DNA from 3 places in the Bradyrhizobium sp. Leo114 genome. Region 2 is predicted to be linked to each of the others. Evidence: riboswitches for the same ligand, from Rfam matches in the RefSeq annotation. Region 2 holds a riboswitch; each other region holds the start of a gene.
The links. Region 2 has a riboswitch for cobalamin ahead of ACZIRK_RS23295 (DUF1636 domain-containing protein). Riboswitches for the same ligand answer to the same signal wherever they lie in the genome.
Positions count from the first base shown of each region.

Region 1: another riboswitch for cobalamin. It lies ahead of ACZIRK_RS22810 (TonB-dependent receptor); the one in region 2 lies ahead of ACZIRK_RS23295 (DUF1636 domain-containing protein).
Region 3: another riboswitch for cobalamin. It lies ahead of ACZIRK_RS42780 (DUF1636 family protein); the one in region 2 lies ahead of ACZIRK_RS23295 (DUF1636 domain-containing protein).

Region 1 covers NZ_JBUYEN020000018.1:122,215-132,610, reverse strand. Annotated here, with positions in the region: gene ACZIRK_RS22835 (AraC family transcriptional regulator) at 1-496, opposite strand, end outside; gene ACZIRK_RS22830 (hypothetical protein) at 1,342-1,488, opposite strand; gene ACZIRK_RS22825 (porin) at 2,096-3,700, shown strand; gene ACZIRK_RS22820 (MarR family winged helix-turn-helix transcriptional regulator) at 3,818-4,288, opposite strand; gene ACZIRK_RS22815 (PepSY domain-containing protein) at 4,423-5,871, opposite strand; gene ACZIRK_RS22810 (TonB-dependent receptor) at 5,874-8,147, opposite strand; cobalamin riboswitch at 8,272-8,471, opposite strand; gene ACZIRK_RS22805 (MarR family winged helix-turn-helix transcriptional regulator) at 8,563-9,105, opposite strand; partial or broken gene ACZIRK_RS22800 (ABC transporter substrate-binding protein) at 9,346-10,396, shown strand, end outside.
Region 2 covers NZ_JBUYEN020000019.1:67,686-78,081, forward strand. Annotated here, with positions in the region: gene cbiB (adenosylcobinamide-phosphate synthase CbiB) at 1-895, shown strand, start outside; gene ACZIRK_RS23270 (cobyric acid synthase) at 868-2,355, opposite strand; gene cobO (cob(I)yrinic acid a,c-diamide adenosyltransferase) at 2,355-2,984, opposite strand; gene cobN (cobaltochelatase subunit CobN) at 2,981-6,691, opposite strand; gene cobW (cobalamin biosynthesis protein CobW) at 6,710-7,723, opposite strand; gene cobU (bifunctional adenosylcobinamide kinase/adenosylcobinamide-phosphate guanylyltransferase) at 7,737-8,261, opposite strand; gene ACZIRK_RS23295 (DUF1636 domain-containing protein) at 8,258-8,707, opposite strand; cobalamin riboswitch at 8,818-8,998, opposite strand; gene cobT (nicotinate-nucleotide--dimethylbenzimidazole phosphoribosyltransferase) at 9,073-10,128, shown strand; gene cobS (adenosylcobinamide-GDP ribazoletransferase) at 10,129-10,396, shown strand, end outside.
Region 3 covers NZ_JBUYEN020000087.1:6,230-16,625, reverse strand. Annotated here, with positions in the region: gene ACZIRK_RS42795 (hypothetical protein) at 1,000-1,182, shown strand; partial or broken gene ACZIRK_RS42790 (CobD/CbiB family cobalamin biosynthesis protein) at 1,204-1,499, shown strand; gene ACZIRK_RS42785 (hypothetical protein) at 1,552-1,752, shown strand; cobalamin riboswitch at 1,870-2,086, shown strand; gene ACZIRK_RS42780 (DUF1636 family protein) at 2,181-2,552, shown strand; gene cobG (precorrin-3B synthase) at 2,650-3,813, shown strand; gene ACZIRK_RS42770 (precorrin-8X methylmutase) at 3,813-4,442, shown strand; gene ACZIRK_RS42765 (precorrin-2 C(20)-methyltransferase) at 4,445-5,176, shown strand; gene cobJ (precorrin-3B C(17)-methyltransferase) at 5,173-5,907, shown strand; gene ACZIRK_RS42755 (cobalt-precorrin-6A reductase) at 5,883-6,629, opposite strand; gene ACZIRK_RS42750 (bifunctional cobalt-precorrin-7 (C(5))-methyltransferase/cobalt-precorrin-6B (C(15))-methyltransferase) at 6,628-7,809, shown strand; gene ACZIRK_RS42745 (cobalamin biosynthesis protein) at 7,806-8,174, shown strand; gene cobM (precorrin-4 C(11)-methyltransferase) at 8,171-8,953, shown strand; gene ACZIRK_RS42735 (cobyrinate a,c-diamide synthase) at 8,953-10,263, shown strand; gene cobA (uroporphyrinogen-III C-methyltransferase) at 10,260-10,396, shown strand, end outside.

The sequences.
Region 1 (10,396 bases), on a different contig from region 2:
TGTCATGAGCGAGCAGCCCAATGCTCTTGTGCAGTTTCAGCAGTCGGAGCATCGCCGCAGAATGCGGGCGGACAATTCGATTCTGCGGCATTTCGACAAACTCGCGACCGAGTACTGCCTCGGCAGCAGCATCAAAGTCATCAGCCGCGAGAGAGATCGTGCCATAGTGGAGGTTTGCGCCAGATCGTTGATGTACGACGTCGGACCTGTTTACGACGAGATCGCTGGCCAAGACCTCCAGGCCGCAGTGCAGGAAGGCCGATTCATTGGGTTCGGTAAGAAAGCCAATTGATCTGCGGCCTGGACTGATCGCGAGGGTGTTAACCTGCGGAAGCGACACTTGATATCGTTGCACCAAAAGCCTGTTTATGCCGATCTGCGCAATTTCGGCATGAAAGCTTCCTTTCGCCGTCGGAAAAAGTTCTATGTCCGCGGACCAAATAACTGCCTTGCACTGTGACGGATCAGATAAATTAAAAACTCTACTCCACGCCATTTCTGTTCTCTCCCGAAAACAGAGCTACTAATCACTCGGGACAACTAAGCTTACAGCAAGGAGAACACTGGGAATCGGGAAGAGCGATTTCGGTCGCAAAAGAAGAGCGGGCAACGCCATCAAGTCGATTCGAGATCCGAGGCGGGCCGAGATCTCGGTTGTATTGTAGGACCAGTATTACCTGTGGGCAACTGCTCGAATACTTGGCACAAAATGCATATTGCTCCGCACGTCGATGATAGCCGTGTCGATGACAGCGCGGCATCGCAGCTGGTTCAGACGACGGCGGTCGCAATAGCCTGTACGGCAAGTGCTTGTGCATTGGCGGCAGCACTCGTCGAGGATCTGCCGGACCTGCGTGAGTATCTCGCGCTCCGGGATATTTCGGCAGTCCAAGCGCAAGTGGATGCAGGTGAGACCGATCCTCGGCGAGGGTGTGTTTACCTTCGGAGCCCGTTTCTACGGATGCACGAGTAATAGGCGTCTGCGCCGACAGCGTTCCCTTCGGCAGTGGCAGCGGGATTAGCAGAAGCCATGCCCACTTGGGATCTTGCCGCCTCATTGGCCTGCCTGAAGCATTCAGCGCGTATGGCCCTAGTCCTATCCATCTGTTGTCCTGTTTGTGCCGATGATGAGATTGCAAGGAATGGAAGTATGGCGACTGCCAACAGTGTTCGCATGTTCAGCATATTTTCCTCCTTGAAGACGTTGGATAGCAGCGTAGCGCGGGTCTCGATCCGATCGGGGCGGGCGTTACGACAATCCGAAAGGTGCTCGGCCCGCCCACGGTGCCAAGGCCGCCCGCAATAAAGGGAAGAACGGTAACAACTACATATTGACGTAGATCAATGGGGCGGACCGGGCGATGTGCCCTGCAACGCTAGCTGGAGCACCTGCTCGGCGCATTCCTGGCGGTGCAGCCGGATGGCAAGCTCATGGACTGCCATGGTCGCCATGTGCGGCAGGATGGCGAGATCGATGCCATGCGGCATCTTGCAGCGTGAGCACCTGATCTTGAGCCAGCGACAACCTCTCATTGATCGCCTGGTCGATCGCCTGCGCCTTCGTCGGCTCCTTCGCCGCAAGGTCTTGGCGGGTTGCGAGGCACATGGGTCCAGCAATCGATCGGCGACACCAAGGAAGAATGATTCTCCCCGATGATTCTCTCGTGGGGTACATCTCATGCCGTCGTAAACCTCTCCGCGCACGCGCTATCGAGTTCCCTTCTGATGAGTGCCTAAATTTCAGTCCGACGCTGAGGCAAAATAAGCTAAGTATTTCAGTGTGTTATTCGATCACGCGCACTCACGGTGCCGTGATATTTGTGCAACATGCGTCCGAAAAGAAGCGAAGGCGCCTGCGGAGTCCTCTCTCTCTTGTTGCGCCTTAGGAGACCTTCGTTTCTTATGGAACAGCGACGGAGGGGGGCATCCCGAAGTCGTCCCGTTCTTGGTGGTTCGCTTAAGTCCCTCGCGTTTTCGCGGGAGTCCGAAAGCGCGAAGCGGCTTGACGGGTTTTGGGGGGACTAGGGAATCAGCTTCAGGGTGTTTACCCGGCGGATCCGCAGCTCTTCCTTATAGAGCAACTTGGAGGTTTAACATGAAGATGGTTAAGAGCCTTATCCTCGGCTCAGCGGCGGGTCTGCTCGCCATGGGCGGGGCACAGGCGGCCGATCTTCCCGTCAAGGCCAAAGCGGTCGAGTACGTGAGGATCTGTTCGCTTTACGGCGCCGGTTTCTGGTACATCCCTGGCACCGACACCTGCATGAAGATCGGTGGCTACCTGCGTGTCGACACCACGTTCAACGGCGGCATCTACAACGCGCCAGCCTGGAGCGGTGATGCGGGTCAAACCAACCGCTATCAAGACTACTTCTCCGCCCGCTCCCGCATGGCGCTGACGGTCGATACCCGCACAGCAACGGAATATGGCGTCGTCCGCACCTTCGGTCAGGCCGACTTCCAGTTCTCGACGCTCGGCAACAACACCTACAACCCGAACTCGATCAACCAGAGCCTGCCGGTCGCAAGCGCCAACCTGCTTGATACCCCCGGCGGCGGCTATGTCGCGGTCGAATTCGTGTTCATTCAGTTCGCGGGCTTCACCTTCGGTAAGTCGGCTTCGGCCTTCGCGACGCCATGGCATGGTTATCCGGGCAACAACTCGTCCTTCCTGCTCGGCGGTCATGACACCGTCACCGGCGTGAACAACATCCAGTACACTGCGCAGTTCGGCAACGGCATCTCGGGCACCATCGGCCTTGATGATCCGACCGTCTTCGACCGCACCGTCGTGGCCAACCTGACCGTGCCGCTCACGTCACAGGGCGCTGTCGCCAACGCCTATGCCGGTGTGCATGCGCCGGACGTCGTCGGTAACATCCGCATCGATCAGGCTTGGGGTCTGTTCCAGATTTCGGCTTCGGCACATGAAGTCAACGGCTCCTACAACGTCCTGAATACGGTCGGTGCTCCCGCTGGTGCAACCGGTCTGCCGGGTGCGGCGCCGACCAACCTGTCTGAACTCTCCGGTCACCCCGACACCAAGTGGGGTGGTGCGGTGATGGCTGCGTTGCAGATCAAGAACATCCCGACCGGCCCCGGCGACGACTTCAAGATCGATGCCACCTTTGCCAAAGGTAACACCAAGCAGGTGATCTCGACGTCGGCGACATCGCCTAACCCCTTCACGATCTTCGGTGGCGCCAATAATTTCGGCTCCTTCGGAAGCATCGGCTTCGGGGCGGTGACTGACGGAGTGTGGGCACCGGCCGGCCTTGCGGGCCCGTTGTTTGGTGCTGATGGGAAAATCCATCTGACGACAGCATGGGGCGTCCGTGGTGCGTATAACCACAACTGGGATCCTTACTGGTCGAGCAGCTTGTTCGGCAGCTACTCGGCGGTCAGCTACGATAACACGGCAAAATTCTTCGTCTGCTCCACCTTCACTGCTGCCCGCCTCTCGGCGGTCAGTGCCGACTTCAGCTGTAACCCCGACTTCAATGTCTCGCAGCTCGGTACGATCACCCGCTGGACCCCGGTCAAGAACCTGACGTTCTCGGCCGAATTCATGTGGTTCCATCTCGACCAGAAGTTCACTGGCTCCGCTATCCTTACCCCATCGGCGCCGATGCCGACCGCTCGGTACGACTTCAGGGACCAGGATACGTACAGCTTGAACGTCCGCGTTCAGCGCAACTTCTGATCCACTCGTCAAAGGAATCTTAATCAAGGCCCCCGGCAAGCGATTGCCGGGGGTTTCTGTTTGCGCGACAAGTTTTGCTATGCGGTGCAGTGAGGACGCGGCCTCGGATAGACTGCGCTACGAAGATAGCGGGGCCTTTTCGTCCGCGGCCTTTTCAAGCTGATGGTTCAAACTGGCGAGCCTGTCGATCACCCTGTCGAGTTCAGGGCGTCCAAACTCAGCCAGAATGAACTCATGCAGCGCATCTTGTTCAGACGACAGCATCGCCAGATGCGCGTAGGCAGCTTCTGTCAAAGAGAGAGTTGCTAGCTGAGTGTTCGAGGAGGGGGACTCACGTTGAAGCAGACCCGCTCTCTCCAACAGTTTCAATTGCCTCACGACAAAAGATGTATTCACCTGCAGCGTCTTCGCTATGGCCTCGACGGATACACCCTCGCGTCCGTCTAACTCGGCCAAGGCAACAATAATGATCCACTGAGCATCGGTTATGCCGAGATGCCGCGCCCAGTAGTGGCGAATGGCCTCCAGACGACTGACCATTGCGGTGACTTCCGAAATGAACCTGCGGCTCGCTTCGTAGTTTCTCATGGAAACCTGCCGACGTGAAATCTCCGCGTGTAGAGATACTGATCTCGCGCTCAGGTTTTGTAAAGGAGATTCGGCTTGGCTGCTGCGGCCTTTGTCCTGATCTCTTGGCTGTCACCGCGCGCCGGACATTGTCCCTAGGATCGCAGTCGCCGCCAGCCTATGACGATGCCACTCGTCGATATGATCATTCCAATGAGCGACAGCAGCAACACAGCGATGTCCCATGCTGGGCGATGGCGCAGCAGCGGCGGAAAATCGAGACTGTGCAGCGCATTGAACAGCCAGCGATACGCCCGGCGGCTGTTGTCGACGCGGCCGAGAATATCGCCATTGCGCGGATCAATGTAGAACCAGCTCTCAGCCGCGTCGTCGAAGCCCACGCGCAACACCGGCAGAAGCCGCTCATTGTGATGCGAATACCAATAATCATCGAACTGCTGGAGGCGGAGGCGCGCGGTCATCGCGGCGTTTGGCAACAAGCTATTCGCCGCTGAGAAAATCTCGTCGTCGGAAAGCACCTTCGTGGCGCCGCTTGCCGGATCGGCAACAGTCTGATCGCCGTCGCGGTCGGTGAGCACCATCAGCGGATGGCCGCCGAGCCAGACAAAGCGAGCTTCGACCGCTCCGAGCGGAGGCATCGATTGGAAGGCTGCGACAATCCGCGGCGCATCATGCCCAGCATATCGGACCGCCATCTCCCGGCTCGGGCCTCGGCCTGCAAAATACTCGCTCGGATTAAGCGACAGCCAACCGCTGAATGTCCATGTCAGGACGAAGATGCCGCCGATCAATCCGGCGATGTGATGCCAGGCCATCCATCCCCGATAAGGCGTGATGCTGCCCCGGGCATAACGCTGGCGCAATCGCAGCCGTAGAATGCCGATCCAGAAACCGGTAACCGCCACCACGAGGCAGATGCCTGATATCCAGAGCACCGCTTGCCGCCAAGTTGCGCCATCCTGGCGGAGGACCGTGGGATAGATCCAGTGTGGGATCGAGCCTAGCCAATTCCAGATCCGCTCACGTCGCGTGGTGTCGAGCGCCAGTTCACCGGTCTTCGCCGAGACATAGAGCTCGGTTCCGGCTTCATCTCCGAGCGACACCAGGAGGAGCGGCCGCAAGGGATCATAGCGCGCCGTGACACTCCATTGATCGCGTTCGATTGTGCCAATCAGCCTTGGATGCACGGCATTCGGATGATGGCGGGCGATCGCCAGCGCCTGCTCGGTCGTGATGTCCTCGATCGAATGACCGTCCGTTGCCGATATGGTCTTGCGTGCGCCATTCCAGTCCAGCAGCCGATAGACGGGGATATCGTTCAGCATGACGAGGCGAAGATCGCGCGGATAGTTCGCAACACCGGCGATGGCCATGGCCCGATCGGGCGCCACGAGCACGCGGTCCCAGGCGATCGGTGGCAGCGCCGCCCAGCGCTCGCGATCGGTCAACTGCGGGAACGCCACGTACATCATGACGATGCCCGAGACGAACCACATCGCAAACAGCAGGCAGGTCGCGATGCCGATCCAGCGATGGGTGATGTAAAGCCACCGCCGTCCTTTCCGGATCAACGCGCGGCGCATGATCAGAACTTCACGTTGACGGACACTTCTGCCGTGCGCGGCATGCCGAGCAGCCATTGCCCGGAAGGGGCGGACGTGGCGTAGACAGTGTCGAAGAGATTGTAGAGGCGAAGCGCCACCGTGGTTTGCCCGTCAGGCTTCCAGCGCAGTCCGCCGTTGACCACGGTGTAGGCGGGGCGAAGCTGGGTATTGGCGTTATCGGAGAATGTTTGCCCTACGATCTGCACGCCGCCGTAGACGGACCAGTTCGGCGCGAAGTCCCAGGTCAGCCACACGTTCGATACCTGCTGCGGCACATTCGTCGGAACGTTGCCGGCGTAGCTGACGAGTTTGCCGCCCACCACCTGGCTGAAGTTGTCGTACCGGGCCCGCAGCACCGCGAGATTGGCATCGACGCGCCAACCATCATTCAGTGCCAGGCCGATCGATGCTTCGATCCCGCGCGACGATTGCTGGCCGACTTGCAGCGCCAGGCCGGCGGGATTGTTGGGATCCGGGACCAGCAGGTTGTTCTTGACGATTTCGTAACCTGCCAGCGTCCATTCACCACGGCCGCCCCAGAATGATTGCTTGACCCCAACCTCGGTTTGCTTGCCCGTGGCAAGCTGGAAGGTTTTCTGCGTGGCCGACAGCGAGATGAGATTGGTGACGGGATCGACGGCTGTCGCATACTGTCCGTAAAAGGCGAGGTTCGAGACGGGCGTGTAGACCACGCCGGTTCGCCAGCTCGTGCCCGACAGCGAGATATCGAAATTATTCGTTGGTGTCCTGTAATCGGTGCGGTCGACATCCGGCCGGTCGAACCTGATACCGCTTACAACGGACAACTGATCGGTCAGCGACAGCCGGTCCTCGGCAAACAACGCATATTGATTGACGATCGCATTGTAGCCGGGCGTGGTTCGCGTCGTGGAGGTCGCAAAAGACCCCATGTCGCCGGCATAGGGATCAACCGAAGATGCGCCGCCATAGGGCGAATTGTTGGTGTGGGTAAAATCGATCCGGTTGACGTCGAAGCCCGCAACGAACTCGTTGGCGAAGCCCAGCAGATGACCACGAAACGTTGCGTCCATCCGGTTACCGACCTGAGCCTGGTCGTGGAATATCTCGATGTAGCTGGTTCGGTCGATCAACCGTGTTGCAGGATTCCAACTATAGTTCTCGACATCACGCCAATGCCGACGGCTGGTCAGATAGTAGAGTGTGTTCTGGACCTTGACTCCTTCCGTCACGTCCCACTCGGTCTTGAACTGGCTCCAGTTATCCTGATAGCGGATCGCGCTGTCGAGCACGTTGTAGTTCTTGAACCGCAACGTGTCGTCGATCCCGCCGTTGATCAGCGGTGTGCCGAAATAGCGCGAGGGGCTTCGATTGCTGTAGTCGTTCGAGAGTGTGAAAGCGAGGTTTTCGGCGGCCTGGACCCGCACCGCGGCGGAGACCGCAACATTCGACGTCTCGTCGCGATCAACCCAGCCGTTCGAGATGTTGCCGATGGCATTGACGCGATAGGATACGTTCGGATTGATCGGGCCGCCGCTATCCACCGCAATGCGTCGCGTCGTATTGGTGTCGAGCGATATCTCGGCATCGTTGTAGGGCGTCGTGACCGGTTTCTTGGGGATCACATTGATGATCCCACCAATTGCGCCTTCCCCGTACAGAACGGAGGCTGGCCCGCGCATGACCTCGATGCGATCCGCCGACCACGTATCGAATGGAAAGGTCACGGTTCCTGCGCCAACATAGAGGCGAGTGCCATCGTACAGCGTCATCACCGAATTGCTTCCGGTGAAGCCGCGCGTGCTGAACGAGAGGCCGCCATTGCCGGGCGCCGGGCTCGCGGTAAAGCCCACTGCGTTCTGGGTGACCGCGTCCGTGACATTATGCTGGCCGCGTTCTGCGATGGTCTGCGACGTAATCGTTTCGACGCTGGCGGGCGTCTGCAGCGGAGTGAGGTTGAGGCGGCTGCCACTCGCGTTCAGCTTGTTCAGGTTTAGCGTCGGAGATGGCCTGTCGGATGTTGCGGAGGGCGTGGTGCTTCGCGCCGCCGGGCTCCGGCTCGACTGAGATTGCGCAGGTCGCGCTGCGGAAGTTGAACGCTGATGATTGAGACGCTTTGCCGCAGGCTTTTGCGGCTGGATAACGCTCACCGGAGGCAAGACATGGGACGTCTCAGGCTGCTGGGCCTTTGCCGAAGAAGATTCGAGCAGGAGAACCGGCAGGAAGTATCTGAAAGCGAGCCGCGCAGCATCACGCTGCCTTACGATAGGAACGATAGAGAGCACGAGCAGACCTCGGTATGACGTCAGTGGCACGTCACCGCAAACGAGGTCTCGCTCGAACGTGCCTATGGCACGCCGGACGAAAACAATGTCTGTACTCCCCGACCGACATTTTTGCGTGTGACCACGGCTGACGGCAGGTCTCCTGGCTTGCGGGTCCCAACCCTTCGTCGCCTTCCCAGGACCGAGGCTCCCAGTGGCGCATGACGAAAGATTCGCCGCTCACAGTTGCGGGGGCAGCCGCGGCATAGAGGAGAAGTCCCCGCACCGCGTTCCCTTTTGATCCCCGTAAGGGGAACCGTCAGTCGTGATCTAGGAGGTTGTCTGAGCCGAAGTCAATCCTCTCATTGCAGGCTCTGGACGGAGCGGAGAAGCCACGTCGGGCCGGCCGGCCAAGCCGTCCTTGGTATCAAACATCTGCGAGTCCAGAGGGATCTTCCGCAAGCCGCTCTGCCCATCTCAGATCGTCCTTGTCTACAAGCTTCTCGTGCACGGCGAGGAACGCATTCGTCGCATCAGGGCCGCAATCGGCCAAAGCGGCCTCCAGGCGCGCGAATTGCCGGCGGAGCACTGTCTGAACAAGTTTGCGGCCTTTGGCCGTAGGGTAGAGTCGTTTCTGCCTTCGGTCCTCTTCGCCAATCTTCGCGATCAGCAGGCCGTCCTTGACGAGTTGCCGCATGGTCGGATTCAAATTCTGGTGCGACACACGCATCGCACGCAAGAGATCACTGACCGTCGCTCCCGGATTCATCGCGGTCAGAACCAACACACGATTGTGCAGGCGGGTGAGACCGTAGGGCTCCAGTGCGGCTTCGGCGTCTGCGGCAAGAATCACGTTGGCGAAGAAATGCAGCAAAAACGCCTTCAGAGTCTTTTTGCGAAGATCGGCTGGGACTTCTGACTGCGCCTTAGAGGCGTGAGAGGAATTCTGCTGCTTCACCAAACCGACCATCCCTGTGAATCCGCCACCTCCTTAACCGACAATCTAGGTCCCAGCCAGACGTCCCGCAACGCCAAATATCACAATAAACTTGTACTATATAAATTATTGGGGTATCTGTCGCCATCCGGTCGCAGGTTTCAGTGCCGTGACCGGCCTTAGGCTGGAGACAGTCGTTCTGTCGCCACTTGGGGCAGGAACGCACGACAGCTTCGAGCAAAAACAACAGAGCTGTTAGGATGGGAGGAAATTGTGAACTGGAAATTTTGGACGGCTTCGATTGCGGTTCTTGTTGCAGTGCTGGCGGCGCCGCCCGCAAATGCAGGGCCAAACGGCATCACCATAGGGGTGCTCAACGATCAGAGCGGACCCTACGCCGACGGCTCGGGAAAAGGTTCGGTCGTAGCAGCGCAGATGGCGATCGAAGATTTCGGCGGAAGCGTGCTCGGCAAACCGGTGAAATTGATCTCGGCCGATCACCTGCAAAAGGTCGACGTAGCGACATCCATTGCCCGCAAATGGCTCGACGTCGAGCAAGTCGACCTTATCCTCGACGTTCCGAACTCCGGAATCCTGCTCGCTATTCAGGACATCGTCAGAAACAAGTCCGGAATTCTGATCGCCGCCGGGGGCGGCACTTCAAAGTTCACCGCCGAGGCGTGCTCGCCGTACGGATTTATGTGGGTCTACGACAGCTACGCACTCGCCAACGCCATGGGCCGCGCAGTTACCGAAAGCGGGGGGAAGTCCTGGTTCTTCCTTCCGGTGGATTATGCCTGGGGCGAGGCGCTTTCAGCAGACCTGACGGCGGCGATCAAAGCCAGCGGCGGCACCGTGGTGGGATCCGTCAAGACGCCGCTGAACACGGCGGACTTCTCGTCCTTTCTATTGCAGGCGCAAGCTTCGAAGGCCGATGTGGTCGCCCTGTTGAACGCCGGTTCCGACACCATCAACTCTGTCAAACAGGCAAACGAGTTCGGAATCACGCAAAGCCAGAGATTGGCGACCGGACTGTTCTACCTCACCGACGCTCACGCCGTGGGTCTGAAAGAGGCGCAAGGGCTGATCGTTTCCGACGGCTACTATTGGGATCGCACGCCGGAAACCCGCGCCTGGGCGGAACGTTTCCAAAAGCGTCAAGGCCGCATGCCGACCTCGGTCCAAATGGGTGTCTATTCGGCCGCGCTGCATTATCTCAAGAGCGTCGCAGCGGCAGGCAGTGACGATCGCGAGGCGATCGCAAAACAAGATTCGCGAACTTCCGGTCAGGGATCCGATGGTGCCCGATGGGCGCGTTCGTGCC
Region 2 (10,396 bases):
GCTGTGGCGGCGTCTCCCTCATCCGGTGACGCTGATGGGCTCGGCGATCCACCAACTCGATCGCGCGCTGAACCGCGAGCAATGGTCGGCCACACAGCGCAGGGCCGCGGGATGCCTGACCACGGGCCTGCTGGTCGCGATCTGCGGCGGCCTTGGCCTGCTGCTGGAAGCCACGCTCGGGTGGACGCTGCTCGGGCAAGCAGCCCAAGGGCTTGTGGCCTCCATCCTGATCGCGCAGCGGAGCCTCTATCAACATGTCAACAGGGTCGCCTCCGGCTTCACCGGCGGCGGACTTGCCGAGGCAAGGCGCGCGGTGTCCATGATCGTCGGCCGCGATCCCGAACAGCTCGACACCAGCGGCGTCTCGCGCGCGGCGATCGAATCCTGCGCAGAGAATTTTTCCGACGGCGTCGTCGCGCCGCTGTTCTGGCTGGCGCTGCTCGGGTTGCCGGGATTGTTCGTCTACAAGGTCGTCAACACCGCGGATTCGATGATCGGCCATCGCAGTTCACGGTACGAATCCTTTGGCTGGGCGGCGGCGCGGCTTGACGATCTGCTCAACCTCGTCCCAGCAAGACTGGCTGCGGTACTGATCGCACTCGCTGCGCCGATTGCAGGTGGCTCCGTCGCGCAGGCATTCAAAGTCATGTGGCGCGACGCTTCAAAGCACAGATCGCCGAATGCGGGCTGGCCGGAAAGCGCCATGGCAGGCGCGCTCGGTCTCGCCCTGGCCGGGCCTCGCCGCTATGGCGACCGCCTCGTCGATGACCCCTTCCTCAACGCCGGCGCCCGGATGAATGCCGGTTCTGCCGATATCCGCCGCGCACTCAAGCTGCTGATGGCCGCCTGCTCGCTCGAAGCAGTCATCTATGCCGCGCTGGCGTTGGTGGTTTGACGGCTCCGCGCGATCTCGAGCATGCGATCGATGTCGAGATGCGCTTCCAGATGGTCGGCCAACGCATCGAGCGCCGATTCGATCCGAGCTTCATAAGCGACAGACGACGCAATGCCGAGATTGGCGAGCCACGCCTTTCGAAAGCTGTCATTGACGAACAGCCCGTGCAGATACGTCCCCTGCACGCGACCATCGGCTGAGCAGGCCCCATCGGGACGACTGTCGATCATGACCACCGGGCGCTCGCAATCTGCACCGCTGGTGCGGCCGAGATGGATCTCGTAGCCCTCGACCGGGCTGCCTGTGGCGCAATAAACGCCCCGCACAAGCGTCGTCGATTTATGGGCATCCATCGTCGTGGCGATATCGAGCAGCCCGAGTCCCTCGACCGTGCCCGCCGGGCCATCGATGCCAACGGGATCAGCGATCGTCCGGCCAAGCATCTGGTAGCCGCCGCACAGCCCGAGCACCTGACCGCCGCGCCGAACATGCGCCTTGATGTCGATATCCCAGCCTTGCGCGCGCAGGAAGGCGAGATCGCCGATCGTCGATTTGCTGCCGGGCAGGATCACGACATCGGCATTGGCCAGGATCGGTTCGCCCGGCCGCACGAATACCAGCCTGACACCGGGCTCCATGCCCAGCGGGTCCAGATCGTCGAAATTGGCGATGCGCGCGAGCACGGGAACGGCGATGACCCTCCGCGCGGATGACGTCTGCACACGATCGAGATCGACGGCGTCCTCGGCAGGCAGCCAGGCAGCCTCAGGCAGCCACGGCACCGCGCCGAGCGAGGGCCAACCGGTCATGCGCGTCACTGCTTCAAGTCCCTGGTCGAACAGCCTGGGATCGCCGCGGAATTTGTTGATCAGAAAGCCATGAATGCGCGCGCGCTCCTCGGCTTCCAGCACGAGATGCGTCCCCACGAGGCTGGCGATGACACCGCCGCGATCGATGTCGCCGAGCAGCACCACGGGTACGTCGGCTGCCGTGGCGAAACCCATGTTGGCGATATCGCCGGCGCGCAGATTGATCTCGGCCGGACTGCCCGCGCCTTCGACCAGCACGATGTCCGCCGCCCGGGCGAGATGTGCGAAACTGTCGAGCACAGCGGGCATCAGCGCCGCCTTCTTTCCGAGATAATCGGCCGCCCGAAGCGTGCTGCGTCGCTGGCCCTGCACGATCACCTGCGCACCGGTGTCGGTCTCGGGCTTTAAGAGCACCGGGTTCATATGGACGCTTGGTGCCATCCGCGCGGCGCGGGCCTGCACCGCCTGCGCGCGGCCGATCTCGCCGCCATCGACCGCCACCGCCGCATTGTTCGACATGTTCTGCGGCTTGAACGGCGCGACCGTGAGGCCGCGCCTCACCAGCGCGCGCGCCAGGCCCGCGACAACAGTCGACTTCCCGGCGTTCGAGCCGGTGGCCTGGATCATCAGCGCCGGCGTCGGCCGCGCCATCAGAATTCTATCCCTTTCTGACCCTTCACCCCAGATCGGAACGGATGCTTGACCAGCGTCATCTCGGTGACCAGATCGGCCATCTCGATCAGCGAAGCGTGCGCGTTGCGTCCGGTGATGACGACGTGCTTGTCCGCCGGCTTCTCGTCACGGAGAAAGGCAAGAATCTCGTCGATCGGAAGGTAGTCGTAACGGAGGACAATATTGAGTTCATCCAAGAGCACCATGCGATGGCGGTCGTCGCGGATCAGTTCCTTGGCGCGCTCCCAACCCTTCCGGGCGGCTGCAATGTCGCGCTCGCGATCCTGCGTTTCCCAAGTGAACCCTTCGCCCATCACATGCAATGTCACGAGCTCCGGAAACCTGGCCAATACCCGCGCTTCTCCGGTATCCCACTTCGGCGACTTGGTGAATTGCACGACAGCAACAGGATAGCCGTGACCGATATGCCGAAACACCATGCCGAGCGCGGCCGATGTCTTACCCTTGCCGGTTCCGGTATGGACGATCAAGAGCCCCTTTTCGCCGGTCTTGGTCGCCATGATCTTGTCGCGCGCGGCCTTGTGCTTCCGGGCCTTCTCGCGATGGCGGGCATTCTCATCGTCGGCTTCGTGCGATGGATTCATCATGCGATTTCTCTCTTTGCTTCGTGCAGGCTTTCGGCGATCAGATCCCCGGCGCGATTGGAGCGTGGTGTCCACAATCCGCGCCTGATGGCTTCCGCGAACCGGGCAGCCATCTCGCGGAGCGCGGCCGGGTTGGACTGCTCGATGAAATCTCGCACCCGGTCGTCCTCGAGATAGGCTGCGAACAATTGATCGAAGTGATGATTTGAGACCGCGTCGGTCGAGGCGGCAAAACCGAACAGGTAATCAACGGTCGCGGCCATCTCGAACGCGCCTTTGTAGCCGTGTCGCATGACGCCGGCGATCCATTTCGGGTTAGCGGCGCGGCCCCGCACCACGCGCGATATCTCATGCGCCAGCGGTCGCACCGCCGGCATCTCCGGCCGCGACGTATCGATATGCGCGATGCGCGGTGCCTGCCCGCGCAATGTCGATACTGTTGCAGCCAGTCCGCCCATGAACTGATAGTAGTCGTCGGAGTCCAGGATATCGTGCTCGCGGTTGTCCTGGGCCTGCGCGATCAGGTCGACGTCGGCCAGCCGCGCGACGAGATCGTCGCGGGCCGCGTTCCCCTCAGCCCCCGCGCCATAGGAATAGCCGCCCCAATCCAGATAGACGTCGGCCAGATCGGCGCGATCGTTCCAGCCGCCTTCGTCGATGAAGGCTTGCAGCCCCGCGCCATAAGCGCCGGGCTTTGAGCCGAACACGCGATGAGCGGCGCGTCGCTCAGCGATGTCGCGGCTGATGCCGCTTGCCTCCAGCGCCTGCCGCCGTCGGCGAACATTCGCCGCGATGGGATTGGCGTCATCAGGTTCGTCGAGTGCCGCGATCGCCGCAACTGCGCTCGCGATGATGTCCATCTGGGTCGGGAACGCATCCCGAAACAGGCCTGACACACGGAACGTGACATCGATGCGCGGACGCTTCAGTTCAGACAGGGACGTGATCGCAAAGCCGGTCACCCGTCCGGAGGTCTCCTCCCACGTTGGCCGAACGCCGATCAAGGCGAGCGCCTGCGCAACGTCATCGCCGCCGGTGCGCATGTTGGCGGTCCCCCAGGCTGACAGCGCAATCGTCCGCGGCCATTCGCCGGTTTCCTGCCAGAAGGATTCGACGAGCCGTTCGGCCGCCGATTGCCCGATCCGCCATGCCGAGGGCGTTGGCACCGCGCGCACGTCGACAGCGAAGAAGTTGCGGCCCGTCGGCAGCACATCGGCCCTGCCGCGCGTCGGCGCGCCCGAGGCACCGGGAGGCACGAAGCGACCGTCAAGGCCGCGCAGCAACGCCATCATCTCCCGCGGCGGGCTCGCGTCGATGGCCGGCCGCAATCTCGTCTCGACCCAATTCAGCGCTGCTTCTGTGCGTACCCATGATGGGTCTGGCTTCATCTCACCCAAGACCAGCCGCAACGCCAGTTCTTCGATCCGCTCGACTGTGTCGCCCGTCGTCCGCCACAAGCCCGAGCCGAGCCCGGCCAGGACCGCCGGCCGTGGCCCTCTGAATGTGCCAGCGAGGTCGCGGGTCAACGGGTCGAAATCGACAAGGCCGAGATCGAGAGCCAGCGAGCGATGCAGCGAGGCGTCTTCAGCCTTGCGGTCCGAGCGTGGCACGCGCGCGATCGACACGAGCAGATCGGCGCATTGTCTCGAATCGGGCGCGCGCCCGAACACGTGGAGTCCGTCGCGGATCTGCATTTCCTTGATGTCGCACAAATGCGCATCGAGAGCGCGCAGCGCCTCGCCGACTGGCATGTCGCGCGTCAGGTTGACGTCTGCATCGAGCTGCTTGGCCCGCGCCGTCGAAAGAATGTCCTCGGCGATCACAGCCGCGCGCTTCGGATCGAGGTCGGTCGCAACCGAATATTCGTCCACCATCGATTCCAGCCGCGCCAGATCGTCATGCAATCCGGCGCGGGTCACCGGCGGCGTCAGATGATCGATTATAACTGCGGATGTCCGGCGCTTGGCCTGGATGCCCTCGCCGGGATCGTTCACGATGAATGGATACAGATGCGGCAACGGGCCGAGCACCGCGCCCGGCAGGCAATCGGCGGAAAGCCCGGTGCTCTTGCCCGGCAGCCATTCCAGATTGCCATGCTTGCCGAGATGCACGATCGCGTGGGCATCGAACACGCGGCGCAGCCAAAGATAGAATGCCAGATAGTGATGAGGCGGAACGAGGTCCGGATCGTGATAGGAGCTCTTGGGATCGATGTTGTAACCTCGCGCCGGCTGTACGCCGACGACGACGTTACCGAAGCGATGCAGGCCGAGACGAAACACGCCATTGGCGACATGCGGATCATGGACGGGATCATTCCAACGCTCCGTGACCGCACGCTGAACATTGGGAGAGAGTGCACTAAATGCCGCGCCGTATTCCGCAAGCGGCCATGATGCGCCACCACGCCGCAAGCCGCGGTCTCCGAGCGCATTGGTCGGACCTTCCTGCAACAACCGCATCATGTCGGCCGCATCATCGGGTGCGCCGGAAATCTCGTACCCCTCGTTCCTCATCGCAGCGAGGACTCCGATCAGGCTTTGCGGCGTATCCAGACCGACGCCATTGGCAAGACGGCCGTCGCGGTTGGGATAATTGGCGAGGACAATGGCGACCCGTCGCTGGCTCGCGGGCGTACGGCGTAGCCGCACCCACGCAGCGGCAAGATCGGCCGTCGCCGCCACGCGATCTTCGACCGGCCGAAAGGCCGTCGGCGTGAAGGAGCCAATGCTCTGGCCGGCTTCCTTGAATGCGATGGCATTGGCGAAGATGCGCCCATCGACCTCCGGCAGGACCACATGCATAGCAAGGTCGCGCGGATTGAGGCCGCGGGTCGAGCTTTCCCAGCTCTTGTGGGACATGCCAGCCTGAGCGACCTGCAGCACGGGACAATCGGTCTCGGACAATATCCCCGCATTCTCGCGCGCGGTCGCCGTCGCAAAGGCTGTTGCGTTCACGATGATGTCAGGTGGGTGCGCGGCGAGCGCCGTGCGCAGGAACGCGATCGAACGCTCGTCCTTGAGGCTCGTGACATAGAGCCCGACTGCATTGAGATCGCGCGCCCCCAGCGCCGAGCACAGCGCATTGATCGCAGCGGTATCGCCGCCCGCGACGAGGGCGCGGTAGAAGATCACGACAGCGTTGGGCCGTTGGTCCGTGGCAGGTTCGCCGTTCCAGAAGCCGGCGGCCGGCATTGGCCGCGCCGAGGGCGGCCTGCTGCCGTAGCCGATCAGATTCGCAGCGAAGCAAAGCGCCAACTGCGCGTTGTCGATGCCGCCTTCGGTACAATAGCGCCACAGTTCATAGGTCTCGTCGGCGCCCAGCGTGCCGCGCGCAGCCAATGCGGCGTTCCAGTCGGTTTCTCCGGGAATGCAGGCGAACAACGTCCCGCGCTGGATCGCATCGCGCCGAAGGCTTTCGACACCGTGCGGCCAATAGCTTTCGCCGCCGAGCATCCGAAGAACGACGATCTTGGCTTCGCTGAGCGTACGTTCGACATAGAGATCGACAGAAGCGGGATGACCAAGAGCCAGCAGATTGGTCAGACGGACACTCGGGAAGTCCGCAGGCAATGCCGCATGCGCAGCGCCGAAGGCCGCGAGATCACTGTCCGCGGCGGACAATATCACGATGTCGGCGGTTTCCTGGCCGAGGTCGCGAGCGACATCTCCGTCGTCGATGCTGCCACCGCTGTCGAGTTTCAGATGCATTGATCGCCCTTCGAAAGGCTACCCCGCAAGCGCCCGACGTGCGGCATCGGCGTCGAAGCCCTTCAGGCCGATCACGACAAGATGCTCGGCCTGCCTGGCGTCGGGCCGGGCGAACGCCAGCTCAACACGGCTGCCGACCGCCTGCACCACGATCGGCGCAGGCTTTTCGGAGATGCGCGCATGGCCCTTGACGCGCAGCACCCCCGCGAGGCTGAGGACATCGCTGACCCGTGCGCGCATCGCCTCGACGCTCTCGGCCGCCGCAGGCCTTACGACGATACTGTCGAAATCGTCGTGATCGTGCTCCTCTTCCTCTCCGTGATGCCCGGCCCGCGCAGCGAGGTCGTTCTCGGCATCGGCCTTCATCCCGATGAGGACGTCGGGCGCAAGCGCTCCATGGGAGCGTACGACACGGACACCTTGCCTCAATTGTGCAGCAAGCCGGTTTTCGATGCCGCTGAGCACATCCGGCGACACCAGATCGCTCTTGGAAAGGACCACGAGGTCGGCACAGGCGAGCTGATCCTCGAACACTTCCTCGATCGGGTCGTCGTGATCGATTTCCTCGTCCGCGGCGCGCTGGGCCGCGACCGCATGTTCGTCGAGCACGACGCGTCCCTCTGATAGCGCCAACGCGTCGACGACCGTCACCACGCCATCGACGGTTGCGCGCGTGCGGATCGCAGGCCACGCGAACGCTTTCAAGAGTGGCTGCGGCAGCGCGAGGCCTGAGGTCTCGATCACGATCGCGTCCAGCGGCTCGTCGCGCGTGAGCAGCTTGTCCATGGTCGGAATGAAATCGTCGGCGACCGTGCAGCAGATGCAGCCATTGGTCAGCTCGACGATGTCGCCGGGCGCACAGGCCTTGGCCGCGCATTCCTCGACAAGACCGCCGTCGAAACCGGCATCTCCGAACTCGTTGACGATGACGGCGATGCGGCGGCCGTCGGCTTGCGTCAGAAGCGAGCGCAACAGTGTCGTCTTGCCGGCACCGAGAAAACCAGTGAGCACGGTGACTGGAACACGGGACATATTTCAGGACTCCTTAAGAGGAACGTTTGAGCCACAGCGGAAGGCCGGCCGCGACGAACATGACGTTGGGAACGCTTGAGGCGACCATCTGATTGAGACGGCCCTGCGCATCGCGGAAATCGCGGCCGAGCCTGGTTTCGGGCACGATGCCGAGACCAACCTCGTTCGACACCAGGACAACGGGGTTTGCGGCGACGCCCAGAAATTCCGCGAGCCGATTCGCCTCGACATCAAGGTCACGCCCGGCGAGCATCAAGTTGGAGAGCCAGAGTGTCAGGCAATCGACCAGGACCGCGCAGCCGGGTCGCGATACCTGCGTCAGGACATCGATGAGCGCCAACGGCTCCTCCACGGTCGTCCAATCCGAACCGCGCCTGCTGCGATGATGCGCGATCCTGTCCTGCATCTCCTCATCGCCTGCGGTAGCTGTTGCCAGATACACGCGAGCAAGGCCGCTTTCGGCAATCATTCGCTCGGCAAAAGCCGATTTGCCTGAGCGTGCGCCGCCCAGTACCAGCGTGGTCGAGAGATCAGTCATTTCGGAGCGCTGCCATCTTCGGGCGACCAGCGAACGGGCGGCAGCCGCGCCACCATCCCCTTGCGCAGGATCTCGGCGCGCTCGCGCCACGGCACCAGGCCGTAGGTCGATTTGCGATAGGAATCGACGAAAGACGCGACGGCACCAGCGCCCTCGGGCTCGAGATCGCCGAAGAGGAAGGTGTAACCATCCGAGCTCGAAACCGCGACCGTGGTCGGCCGCTTGCACACGCTCAAGCACTGCACGCGCCGGACCTGAACGGCCGCGTCGCGTTTGCCTGTAGCGACCCGGATCGCGTCGAACATGGCGGGCCCGGCCAACACGCCCTCGGACGTCTTGCAGGTGACGCATACGCTCACGACGACGGGACCGCCGGGCGCAGTCGGCGGCAAATATTCGCCCGGGCGAGAATCAGTATCTTGCTGATCGACGTCGTTGCGATCCATCACGATGCTCAAGTCAGGGCCACGACGGCCGCGAGCTTTGTTGGATCGCGTTCGACGGGGGAAGACCATCGAACTCATTCCGTCCGGTGCACCCCGCCCGACGAACCTCCAAAGCACAATGCGCGATGGCAGGTCTCCTGGCTCGCGGGTCGTCGCCTTTCGCCGCCTTCCCGGTCATCCCAGTGGCCTCGGCTTTGGCTCGCCGCTTACAGTTGCGGGGGCAGCGCCGGCATTGCACCGACTTCCCTTTTTCACCTTCCCGAAGGAAGGACCATCGCCGCCACGCTAGCTGTCCCCGCGACGGCGGTCAACCGCAGTTGACCCGCCCGTTTGCTTCGGTCACTTAAGGCGCGCACGAGGAGCCCATGACCTTCCAAATCCCATCCGATTGGCAAATTCCCGCAATCGCTCCGCTCGATCGGACGCTTGCCGCAACGATGCGCGCGCGAATCGACGGCAAAGCCAAGCCGCCGGGCTCACTGGGACGAATCGAAGACCTGGCGGTGCAACTCGGCATGATCGCGCATCCATCCGCCGCAGCGCTGCAAAAGGCCGTTCTGCTCGTTTTCGCCGGTGATCACGGATTGACGGAAGAAGGCGTTTCGCAATATCCGTCCGCCGTCACGGCCGCGATGGTGAGGACTTATCTCGCAGGCCGAGCGAGCGCCAACGCCTTTGCGGCCGCGTCAGATGTCGGGATCCGCGTCGTGGATGCCGGCGTCGCCAGCGAGCTGCCTTCCCATCCCGATCTCCTCAGCATCAAGATTCGGACCGGCACCGCGAATTCTGCGCGTGAGGCAGCGATGTCGGCCCAGGACGCGCACAAGGCGCTCGCGGCCGGCTTTGCCATAGCTTCCAGCGAAATCGATGATGGCGCCGACATCATTGCGCTCGGCGAGATGGGAATAGGCAACACCGCATCTTCCGCGCTCCTGGTGCATCGGCTGGCGCCCGCTCCCCTCGATGACTGCATCGGCGTCGGCGCAGGCCAGGACGAGCCAGGCATGGCCCGCAAGCGCGCCGCCATCCACAAGGCAGCCAATCGCAGCGATGCGACCGCGCCGTTCGAGGTACTCCGGGAATTCGGCGGCCTCGAGATCGCGATGATGGCGGGCGCCGCGCTTGGTGCAGCGGCACATCGCCGTCCGGTCGTCATCGACGGCTTCATTTCGTCTGCCGCCGCCCTCGTCGCCGTCAGGCTGGCGCCGGCGACGCGCGACTATTGCGTTTTCGCGCACCGGTCGGCCGAGAAAGGTCACGACATCGTATTGGCGGCACTTCGGGCACAGCCGTTGCTCGCTCTCGACATGAGACTTGGCGAGGGCACCGGCGCACTACTGGCGGTCCCGCTGGTGCGGGCCGCGTCCCGCCTGCTGACCGACGTCGCCGACCTCAGCGATGTGCTGGAAGGAAGGATCTAGATGAGCCTGGATCGTCTTCGCGACGCGGTCCGATTCCTCACCATCATTCCTGTCGGCGCTTCGAACGATGCGCCTGATTCCGAGTGGCTGGTCCGCTCGGCGCAGTTTTTCCCGCTGGTCGGTGCGATCGTCGGTTTCGTTTCGGCGGCGGCTTTTCTGCTGAGCTCGCTCGTATTAGGACCAGTGATCGCGGCGCTCATGGCAGTGTTGGCAAGCGTCCTTCTCACCAGTGGGTTCCACGAGGATGGCCTGGCTGACACCGCTGATG
Region 3 (10,396 bases), on a different contig from region 2:
CTATGACGAGGTCGCCGAAGGGCCAATACCGGAAGTAGCCAGCCTAATCGATCACCCGGTCGATGCGGGCGCTGAACGTCGGCGAAAATTCGAGCGATCCGCTCCGTCAATCTTCCGCGCGCCAGGTGACTACCTATTCAAATGCCGCGATTGCAAGCACAACGGCGGCAAGGATCGGACCTGCATCGGCGACAAGCGGGCGATCATGTGCGCTGACTGCGCCTACGCACTGCCCAATGATCACGAACCTAGAAATATCGCCACGGACAAGCACCCGCAATCTGTGCGTTAGGAACTTTGTTCAATCTCAAGATCCTTCTAATATTTGCACTGCCGCAGGCAGGACAGAAGTACCAAGACTCACTTGCGATTACCCTCCGACCCGGACTGGGATTGCTACCGCACATCGTTCGATGACATTGAAAACCGTCACAAGCATCATAACCGATGAATGCAACTTCAGGGGCGGGATAACCTGAACAATACACTTTCGTTCCAGTCCAGCATTTGTCACCGTCCCCTTTTGAATCACTCCTCACGTATGTCATTCCCAGATCGGTGCAGTCTGCTGGCGACCCAAAGCGAAATGGGGCTGTCCCGATCCAGATTCCCTGGCTCCGCAAATGCATCCCTGGTTAGCAAGATAGCGCTTACTGCGAAGACTATCCTGAATAGGATCATAGAAGAGCCTCCCTATCTGTGACAGATGTGGAGGGGGATATCTGACCCACCGCAGAAGATATTTGAGCAACCAGAGACGCCTGTAAAGAAAGATCCGTATGTCGCACGACTCACCAGTGGTCAATCGCGCTCATTGCTTTCCTTTTGCTTCATGATTTCGCGGAGAGACTTCGGCCGCGGAGGTGACCTGTAGCGGCCCTCCCACGAGGCCGCGATCACGCCCTCGAAGGGAGCTTCCCCCGAGTGCAACTCGGCATTCCGCTATCGGTTGTGACTAGTTTAGCGTTCGCCGCGCCAGGCCCTGCCACCGAAATGCCCATGCCGATCCTCGACGAGACAACGCAGCCTGATCCGGCAGGGATGGAGGAGGTGCTAAATCGAAATGACCATCATACGCTGGATGCGAAGGACCATCACGGGTCGATGTCGCATTTGGGTCAAACTGAAGAAGAACGTGCGGTGATGGCCGAACAATTCGCAGGCGCATATTTGCTGAAGTAGAAATCCCGGCTTGGTCGGGGTGGGGTACCTGGCATTGCCGGCTACAAGGCGATCAACGCACTGGACTCTATGATCGGCCATCATACGCCGCGACACGAAGCTCTTGGTTGGGCTGCGGCGCGCGCATCGATGATGTGGCAAACTTCATTCCAGCTCGCCTGACCGCTGTTCTCTTCGTGCTGCGCGCCCCGGTCTTCGCAGGGTGGTCATGCATGATGCGCGATGCGAACCGGCGCCGCTCGATTAATGCCGGCTGGCTCGAAGCCGCCATAGCTGGAGCGCTCGGCGAGCGGCTCAGCGGTCCGCGAGCGTATCACGAGACCATCGCGGCGGGAACTCGAGGCGCTCGCGAGGGCTGAGCTCGCGATCGTGGTCAACCCGAACGATCCCGACGGAAAGCATCATGATCAGAGTGAACTTCTTTCGATCCTGCCGCGTGTCGGCCGTCTAGTGATCGACGAAAGCTTTACCGAGCTAGCCCTGGCTTATCACCTGCGCCCGATCAGTCCCTCTTCGCCGTCCTTGGTCGCCCTGATCTTTCGCGGACCATCTCCTTTTTCGCCATTTTGATGGCGTGGCGGGCGTCGGTGGAGCCCTCGGGCGCGACGATGTCCCCGTCCTCGGCGGCATCTGGTTCGGACATCATCCGGCGTGGTCCCTTTGGCTTGACAAGTTGCGGCCCAGAGCAAATGGTCGGCCCGCGTTGGTGCCTGTTCTGCGACAGGCGAAGAGGGAATGCGATAGGGCTCGAGCCAAACGGCTTGGCCTGAAAAGCAGCCGCCCCCGCGACCGTGACCGGAGAGATGCCCGAAGCCACTGATCCCCTGGGGATCGGGAAGGCGGGGATCGAAGGGAAAGACCCTGCTCCGCAAGCCGGGAGACCTGCCAGCGCAACGTTGAGACCGGCGGACGGGGTGTTCCGCGACGGGGAAAGCGAAGCCTCCTCAAGGACGGTTCGTGCACCTCATCGCTTCCCGCCGTCAATTCAGGAAGGGGCGATGATCGTCACTCTTCACGTTTGCATCACATGCCGCCCGGGCCAGACGCTCGGGGAAGGCGAGATTACGCCCGGTGCGCGCCTGCATGCCGCTATTCTCGACGCGGGCGTGCCTGACGGCGTCGTCGTTCCCGTCGAATGCCTGTCCGCCTGTAACCAGGGCTGCTCGGTCGCGCTCAGCGCGCCGGGACGGTGGTCCTATGTCTACGGTCGCTTGTCCGATGGCAACGCGCACGACGTGATTGCCGGCGCGTCAGCTTACGCGGCGGCACCCGATGGCATCGTGCCATGGCGCAGCCGGCCGGAGATCTTCCGCAAACAATCGCTCGCTCGCATTCCACCTATCGCCGCCCTGCCAGAAGCCGCGGAATGAACACGCTCGCAAAAGTCCCTGTCACGGTCGTCACTGGCTTGGCATCACTCTGGAAGACGCGCCGAAATTCGATCGCGGCTGCGCCGCGCGAGGCGTCATGAGTACGGTCGCTATCAAGGGCTGGTGCCCTGGCGCGTTGCGGCCGATGCAGTCAGGCGACGGGCTCGTGGTCCGCGTGCGCCCCTATGGCGGAAGGCTCGATGCGGCACAGGCGGCAGGGCTGGCTGATCTGGCAGAGTGTTACGGCAACGGCTTGATCGACTTGACCAGCCGGGCCAACTTCCAGATCAGAGGCGTGAGTGATCAGGGACACTTGTCTCTGCTCGACGGTCTCGCCCAATTGAAGCTGCTTGACCATGATCCGGAGGCCGAGTCGCATCGCAACATCCTGGTGACACCGTTCTGGGGCATAGGCGATGACACGCGTTCGCTCGCAGCCGAACTGGAGCAGGCCCTTGCCGGCAGTGGGCTAGCTCTTCCGACCAAATTTGGCTTCGCTGTCGATGACGGCAAGGAACGGGTGCTTGCTGGCGCATCCGCGGACATTCGGATCGAGCGTGGCCGCGCGGGCGGCCTTTTGGTGCGCGCCGATGGCGCTGAGTTTGGTCGCTCCGTTACGCGCGGCGACGCTGTGAGCGTTGCAGTCGCGCTTGCCGAATGGTTCATTACCTCAGGCGGCACCAGCGGCAGGCGAGGGCGCATGGCCGCCCACATCATGGCCGGCGCGAGATTGCCGGATGCACTGCTCGGTAGGACCGAGCCCGCACCGACGATCGCTGTGCCTCGTCCCGGTCTTTGTCCGCTGGGTGCGATGGTCGGCGTCGCATTCGGGCAACTGCCCCATTCGGCGCTTCGGCTTATTGCCGCAGATGCGCAAGGGTTGCGTATGACACCGTGGCGGATGATTCTTGCTGAGGGAGCACGCACGATGCCGCGCGGTGCGGACCTCATCACCGAGGCCGATGACCCAGCGCTTCGCGTCATCGCTTGCAGCGGCGCGCCGCGCTGCCGCGAGGCTCTTGCCGATACCCGCACGCTGGCTGCCGCGCTTGCGCCGCACATCGCCGCGGACGCGCGCCTCCACGTTTCGGGCTGCGCCAAGGGCTGCGCGCATTCCGGGGCGACCGCGATCACGCTGGTTGCGACCAGCGCCGGATTCGATCTCATCCGCGACGGCTCGCCGCGCGCCGCGCCAGTTATGCGTGGCTTGAGCCACGGCGTCATCATCGAAAATCCCTCCATGCTGGCGGGAGGACGCTGATGCCGCACATTTATGAAACCGACGGTGCAGCGATCTATCGACAGTCCTTTGCCACCATCCGCGCCGAGGCGGACTTGACGCGCTTCACGCCCGATGAAGAACAGGTGGTCGTGCGCATGATCCATGCCGCCGGCATGGTAGGGCTCGAGGCCCATATCCGTTTCACGCCCGGCATGGTGGCGGCGGCGCGGGATGCGCTGCAGGCCGGCGCGCCCGTACTTTGCGACACGCGTATGGTGTCCGAGGGGATTACACGCGCGCGGTTGCCGGCGGTCAATGCCATCGTCTGCACGCTCGGCGACCCCGCCGTTCACGTACTGGCACAATCCATGCGCGATACCCGTTCGGCCGCGGCACTGGAACTGTGGCGACCGCACCTCGATGGCGCCCTTGTCGCGATCGGCAACGCGCCCACCGCGCTGTTTCACCTCCTCAACATGCTGGAGGATCGCGATTGCCCGAGGCCGGCTGCAATCATTGGCTGTCCGGTCGGCTTCGTCGGCGCGGCTGAATCCAAGGCCGCGCTGATGGCCGATCCGCCGGCGCCCGCCCTGACAATTGAAGGACGCCTCGGCGGCTCGGCGATCACCGTCGCCGCCGTGAACGCGCTCGCGAGCCGGAGCGAATAGCGATGGGGCGCATCATTTGCTGCGGCCTCGGGCCAGGCAATCCGGACTTGATGAGCGTGCGCGCGGACCGCGAGGTGCGCGCAGCCAGGCACGTCGCCTATTTCCGCAAGAAAGGGCGTCCCGGTCAGGCCCGCCGCATTGTCGAAGGCATGCTGGCCGCCAATGTCTCCGAATATCCGATGGAATATCCGGTCACCACCGAGCTCTCCTTCGACAGTCCGGATTACCTTCGCGTGCTCGCCGGCTTCTATGAAGAATGGGCGGAGCGTCTGGCGCGGCTTGCGCTCGCGGTCGATGTCGTCGTGCTCTGCGAAGGCGATCCCTACTTCTATGGCTCCTTCATGCATTTGCACGCGGGCCTGCGAGGCCGCGTCGAGATCGAGGTGATCGCGGGCATTCCGGGCATGGCCGGCTGCTGGAATGTGGTCGGTCAGCCGATTGCGTTGGGCGATGACGTGACGACCGTCTTGATGGGCACAATGGCGGAGGATGAACTCGAACGGCGGATGCGCAATTCGGACGCGCTCGTCGTCATGAAGACCGGGCGCAACCTCCAAAAGGTGCGCCGTGCGCTCGCCTCCGCCGGTCGTCTCAATGATGCCTGGCTGGTCGAGCGCGGCACCATGCCGGGCGAGCGTGTCGCGCGGCTGGTCGATGTCGAGGAAACCGATTGCCCCTATTTTGCAATCGTGCTCGTGCATGGAACGGGATGGCGCGCGGACAACATCGCATGACGGGATCGCTGACGATCGCGGGACTTGGGCCGGGCGATGAGGCGCTGGTCACGCCGGAGGTGACGGCCGCGCTAGCTACCGCGACCGACATTCTGGGCTATGCGCCCTATGTCGCGCGCGTAGCGCCGCGCGAAGGGCTCACGTTCCATCCGTCGGACAATCGCATGGAGTTGCAACGCGCAGCCCACGCTTTGCGGCTGGCATCAGAGGGACGCAACGTGGTGCTGGTATCCTCTGGCGATTCCGGCATCTTTGCGATGGCTTCTGCCGTGTTCGAAGCGCTCGAAGAGACGCCGCAATACCAGGGGCTTCCGATCCGGGTGCTCCCTGGCGTGACCGCAATGCTGGCGGCGGCCGCGCGCGCCGGCGCGCCGCTCGGACACGATTTCTGTGCCATTAATCTCTCCGACAATCTGAAATCGTGGGCGGTGATCGAGAAACGGCTGCGGCTTGCGGCCGAAGCTGATTTTGCCATCGCGATGTACAATCCGCGCTCGGCGAGCCGGCTGGAGGGATTTGGACGCGCGCTCTCAGTGTTGAAGGAGGCCGGGTGCGGCGACCGTCTCGTGATATTCGCGCGCGCGGTCAGCACACCCGATGAGCGGATTGAAATGATCAAATTGAGCGAGGCGTTGCCCGAGATGGCCGACATGCGTACGCTCGTGATCATCGGCAATTCGGCGACGCGACGCGTTGGCCGCTGGGTCTATGCGCCGAGGCACGCCCGATGACCGAGCCATTGCATCACCTCGGCCACGCTTTCCATCCGCGTCCGCTCAGGCAGAGGCGGCCGCGAGATCATGATCACGGGAAGGCCGAGCGCACGCGCAGCGTCGATTTTTGCGCGCGCGCCTTCGCCCCCGGAATTGCGGGCGACAATCCATTCGATGCCGCGCGTGCGCATCATCTCCAGCTCACTTTGAAGAGTGAATGGCCCGCGCGACACGATGACGTCGGCATCGAATGGCAGTGCGCCCTCGGGCGGGTCGACGAATCGCAAGGTGTAGGCATGCTGCGGCTTCGCGCCGAACGGCGCGATGTGTTGCCGGCCGATGGCAAGAAAGACGCGCGCCCGATTTTCCGGCAAGGCGGCGACGGCGGACGCGACATCCGCAACCTCGATCCAGTTATCGTCAGTCGCCTTGGCCCAAGGCACACGCTCGATCGCGATCAGAGGCGTTCCGCTTGCCGCGCACGCGGCAGCCGCGTTGCGGCTCATTTCGGCCGCAAACGGATGGGTTGCATCAACGACATGCGTAATGGCTTCGCGGCGAATATAGTCGGCAAGTCCGTTCGCGCCGCCGAATCCACCGACGCGGGTGGGCAGTGGCTGGTCGGCGGGGTTGCGGGTGCGTCCGCCATAGGAGTAGATCGCTTCGAGGCCCGCCCGCGCAATTGCTGCAGCGAGCAAATTGGCCTCAGTCGTTCCGCCCAGAATGAGGGCGCGCGTCATGGCTGATCCCTGGCTGACCATCATCGGTATCGGCGAGGATGGCCTTGCCGGCCTCTCCGAGGCAAGCCGAAAGGCGCTTTTTGAAGCCGAAACCGTCTTTGGTGGCGAGCGCCATCTTGCGCTCGCAGGCATAACCGAACGCACCCGGCCCTGGCCAGTGCCGTTCGATGCCGACGCTGTGCTGAGCTGCCGCGGCCGCCCGACGGCGGTGCTCGCCTCGGGCGACCCGTTCTGGCATGGCGTCGGCGGCAGTCTTGCGGAGAAGCTCGAGGCAGGCGAGTGGATCGCGCATTCCGCGCCTTCGACATTCTCGCTCGCCGCAGCGCGGCTCGGCTGGCGTCTTGAGTCCGTCATCTGTCTCGGACTGCACGCCGCGCCGTTCGAACGGCTCGTGCCGCATCTCGCGCGCGGCGCACAGATCATTTGCCTGGTGCGCGATGCCAGGGCGGCTGGTGACCTTGCGAGATGGTTGACAGAGCAGGGGTGGGACGCATCGTCGTTCTGGACCCTCGCCGCGCTGGGCGGCCCACGTGAGAAGATCATGCAGCATCGCGCAGACAGCTATGCCGGTGATTTGGCCGATGGCCCGGTCGCGGTTGCGCTGAAGGCCAGCGGAGCACAAGGCATCACCCGCAGTTCGGGGCTGCCGGACGATCTCTTCGCGCATGATGGCCAGATGACGAAGCGGCCGGTGCGTGCGCTCGCTCTTTCGGCGCTGGCGCCGCGACTGGGCGAACGGTTGTGGGATATCGGCGCAGGCTCTGGCTCGATCTCGATCGAATGGGCGCTGTGCGGCGGGATCGCGGTGGCCGTCGAGGCGCGCGATGACCGCGCCGCGAACATCCGCCGCAATGCAGCGAGTTTCGGGCTGTCGCACCGGGTCACCGTCATTGGCGGGACTGCTCCCGACGCTCTCGCTGCACTTGAAACGCCGGATGCTGTGTTCCTCGGCGGAGGTCTCGACAGCGCGATGTTCGATGCCGTCTGGTCGCGCGTTGTCCCGGGTACGCGGCTGGTCGCGCACGCCATAACGCTCGAGACGGAAGCGTTTCTCGTGGAACTGCACCACCGCCACGGCGGCGGGTTGATGCGGATCGAGCTCGCGCATGCAGGACGACTCGGCCATTACCGCTCCTGGGAGGCGACACGGCCGGTCGTGCAATGGAGCGTGGTCAGATGAAGGTCGCGGGCTTGGGATTCCAACGCGACGCCACGCTCGACGCGCTCCGCGAAGCGCTCGTGGCGGCCGGCGGACCCGCCGGAATCGCGGCGGTGGCAACCGTTAGCGACAAGGCGGAAGCGGGTGCCCTGAAGTTGCTCGCGCGAGAATGCGGCGTGCCGATCAAGGCGATTCCAGCTGAAGTTCTGACAGGCATCGCAACGCCGACTCAGTCAAAACTCATCAGGGACAAGTTTGGCACGGGATCGGTCGCCGAGGCTGCCGCGCTCGCCGCGGCCGGCCGTCGCGCGCGGCTAATTTCGAGGCGGTCGATCTCGCAGGACCGGACGGCAACCGCTGCCATTGCGGAGGGAGACGGCGAATGACGGTGCATTTCATCGGTGCAGGGCCGGGCGCCGCGGATCTCTTGACCTTGCGTGGCCGCGATCTCATCGCCTCTTGTCCGATCTGTCTCTATGCCGGCTCGCTGGTGCCGGCGGGCGTGCTGGCGCATTGCCCGCAAGGCGCGCGAATCGTTAACACCGCGCCACTGTCGCTCGACGAGATCATCGCAGAAATCGCAGGTGCGCATGCCGACGGCAAGGATGTGGCACGGCTGCACTCGGGTGATCTCTCGATCTGGTCGGCGATGGGCGAACAATTGCGCCGCCTGCGCGCGCTCGGTATTTCATATTCCGTGACGCCGGGTGTTCCCGCCTTTTCCGCGGCCGCGGCAGCGCTGCAAGCTGAGCTGACATTGCCGGGGTTGGCCCAATCGGTGGTGCTGACGCGTACGCCGGGCCGGGCCAGCGCGATGCCGGAGGGCGAGAACCTCGCCGCGTTCGCCGCAACCGGCGCGGTGCTCGCCATTCATCTGTCGATCCATTTACTCGATAAGGTCGTCGCCGAACTCGCGCCGCATTACGGCGCGGACTGCCCGGTGGCGATCGTCTGGCGCGCGAGCTGGCCAGACCAGCGCATCGTCCGCGCCACGCTCGCCACAGTTGAAGCCGCTCTTGGTGCTGAGCTCGAGCGGACCGCACTCATCCTGGTGGGCAAGACCTTGGGTTCGGAGGAGTTTGCCGAGAGTCGTCTCTACGCCGCCGACTATGATCGCCGCTACCGGCCGATCGGGCCGGTACCGCGCTTTCCGGAGGCGTCGTGATGGGGGCGGGCCTCGTCATCTCGGCGCCGGCCTCCGGCGTCGGCAAGACGACGCTGACGCTGGCGCTCGCGCGCGCCTATCGCGACCGCGGATTGAAGGTGCAGTGCTTCAAGAGCGGGCCCGATTATATCGACCCGGCGTTTCATGCCGCCGCCGCCGGATGCCCGTCCGTCAACGTGGACAGTTGGGCGATGGATCGCGCGGCGATCGAGCACCTCGTTGGCCGTGGTGCGGATGCCGACCTCGTTCTAACCGAGGGTTCGATGGGCTTGTTTGACGGCGCGGCCGCACGCGGCGTCTCCGGCACCGGCGCCACCGCCGACATTGCCGAGATGATCGGTTGGCCAGTGCTGCTCGTGATCGATCCGTGCGGACAGGCCCAGACGGCCGCGGCCGTGGCCGCGGGTCTGCGCGATTTTCGCGCGGGTGTGCGCCTTGCCTGTGTCGTGTTGAATCGCGTCGCGAGTCCGCGCCACGAGGAGCTCGTGCGCAGTGCCTTCGCCAATGCCGGCATACCCGTGCTCGGGGCCTTGCCTCGCCACGCCGAAATCAGCTTGCCGAAACGGCATCTCGGCCTGGTGCAGGCGGAGGAGCAGGCTCAGATCAGTGGCCTGATCGGTGAGGCCGCGCGCTTCGTCAGCGCGCATGTCGATCTCGACGCCGTGCTGCAAGCGGCGTCCAGCTGGTCGCCGCAACCGTCCGCGCGCGGGCTCGGCGTCGATCCGCCCGGTCAACGCATTACGCTCGCTCGCGATGCGGCGTTCTCCTTTGTCTATCCGCATATGTTGGAGGCCTGGCGCTCCGCGGGCGCCGAGATCACGACCTTCTCGCCGCTCGCCGATGAAGGCCCCGATGAAAGCGCCGATGTGTGCTGGCTGCCCGGCGGCTATCCCGAACTGCACGCCGGCCGCCTCACGGCCAACGCACGATTTCGCACCGCTCTCCGCGCCTTTGCGGCGACGCGCCCCGTGCACGGCGAATGTGGGGGTTATATGGTGCTGGGTGCGGCTTTGGCGGATGCCGAAGGCGCGCGCCACGAGATGGTCGGCTTGCTCGGTCTGGAGACGAGCTTTGCCAAACGTCGCATGCACCTCGGCTATCGTCTCGCCGAGCTCGCGGCGCCGATCCCTGGACATCAAGCCGGCGCGCGCTTGCGTGGCCATGAGTTTCACTATTCCACGATCGTCGCACAGCCAGATACGCCGCTCGCAGTCGTCCGCGACGCGACCGGGGCGATCGTCGCCGAGACCGGCTCGCGGCGCGGTCACGCGACCGGCACATTCTTTCACCTGATTGCGGAGGACCGGTGAGGGGCTTCGTCTCTTTCATCTCCGCCGGTCCCGGCGATCCCGAGCTCCTGACGTTGAAAGGGGCCGCGCGGCTTCGCGAGGCCGACGTCGTACTCTATGACGATCTCGCGTCAGGCGCGATCCTCGACCGTGT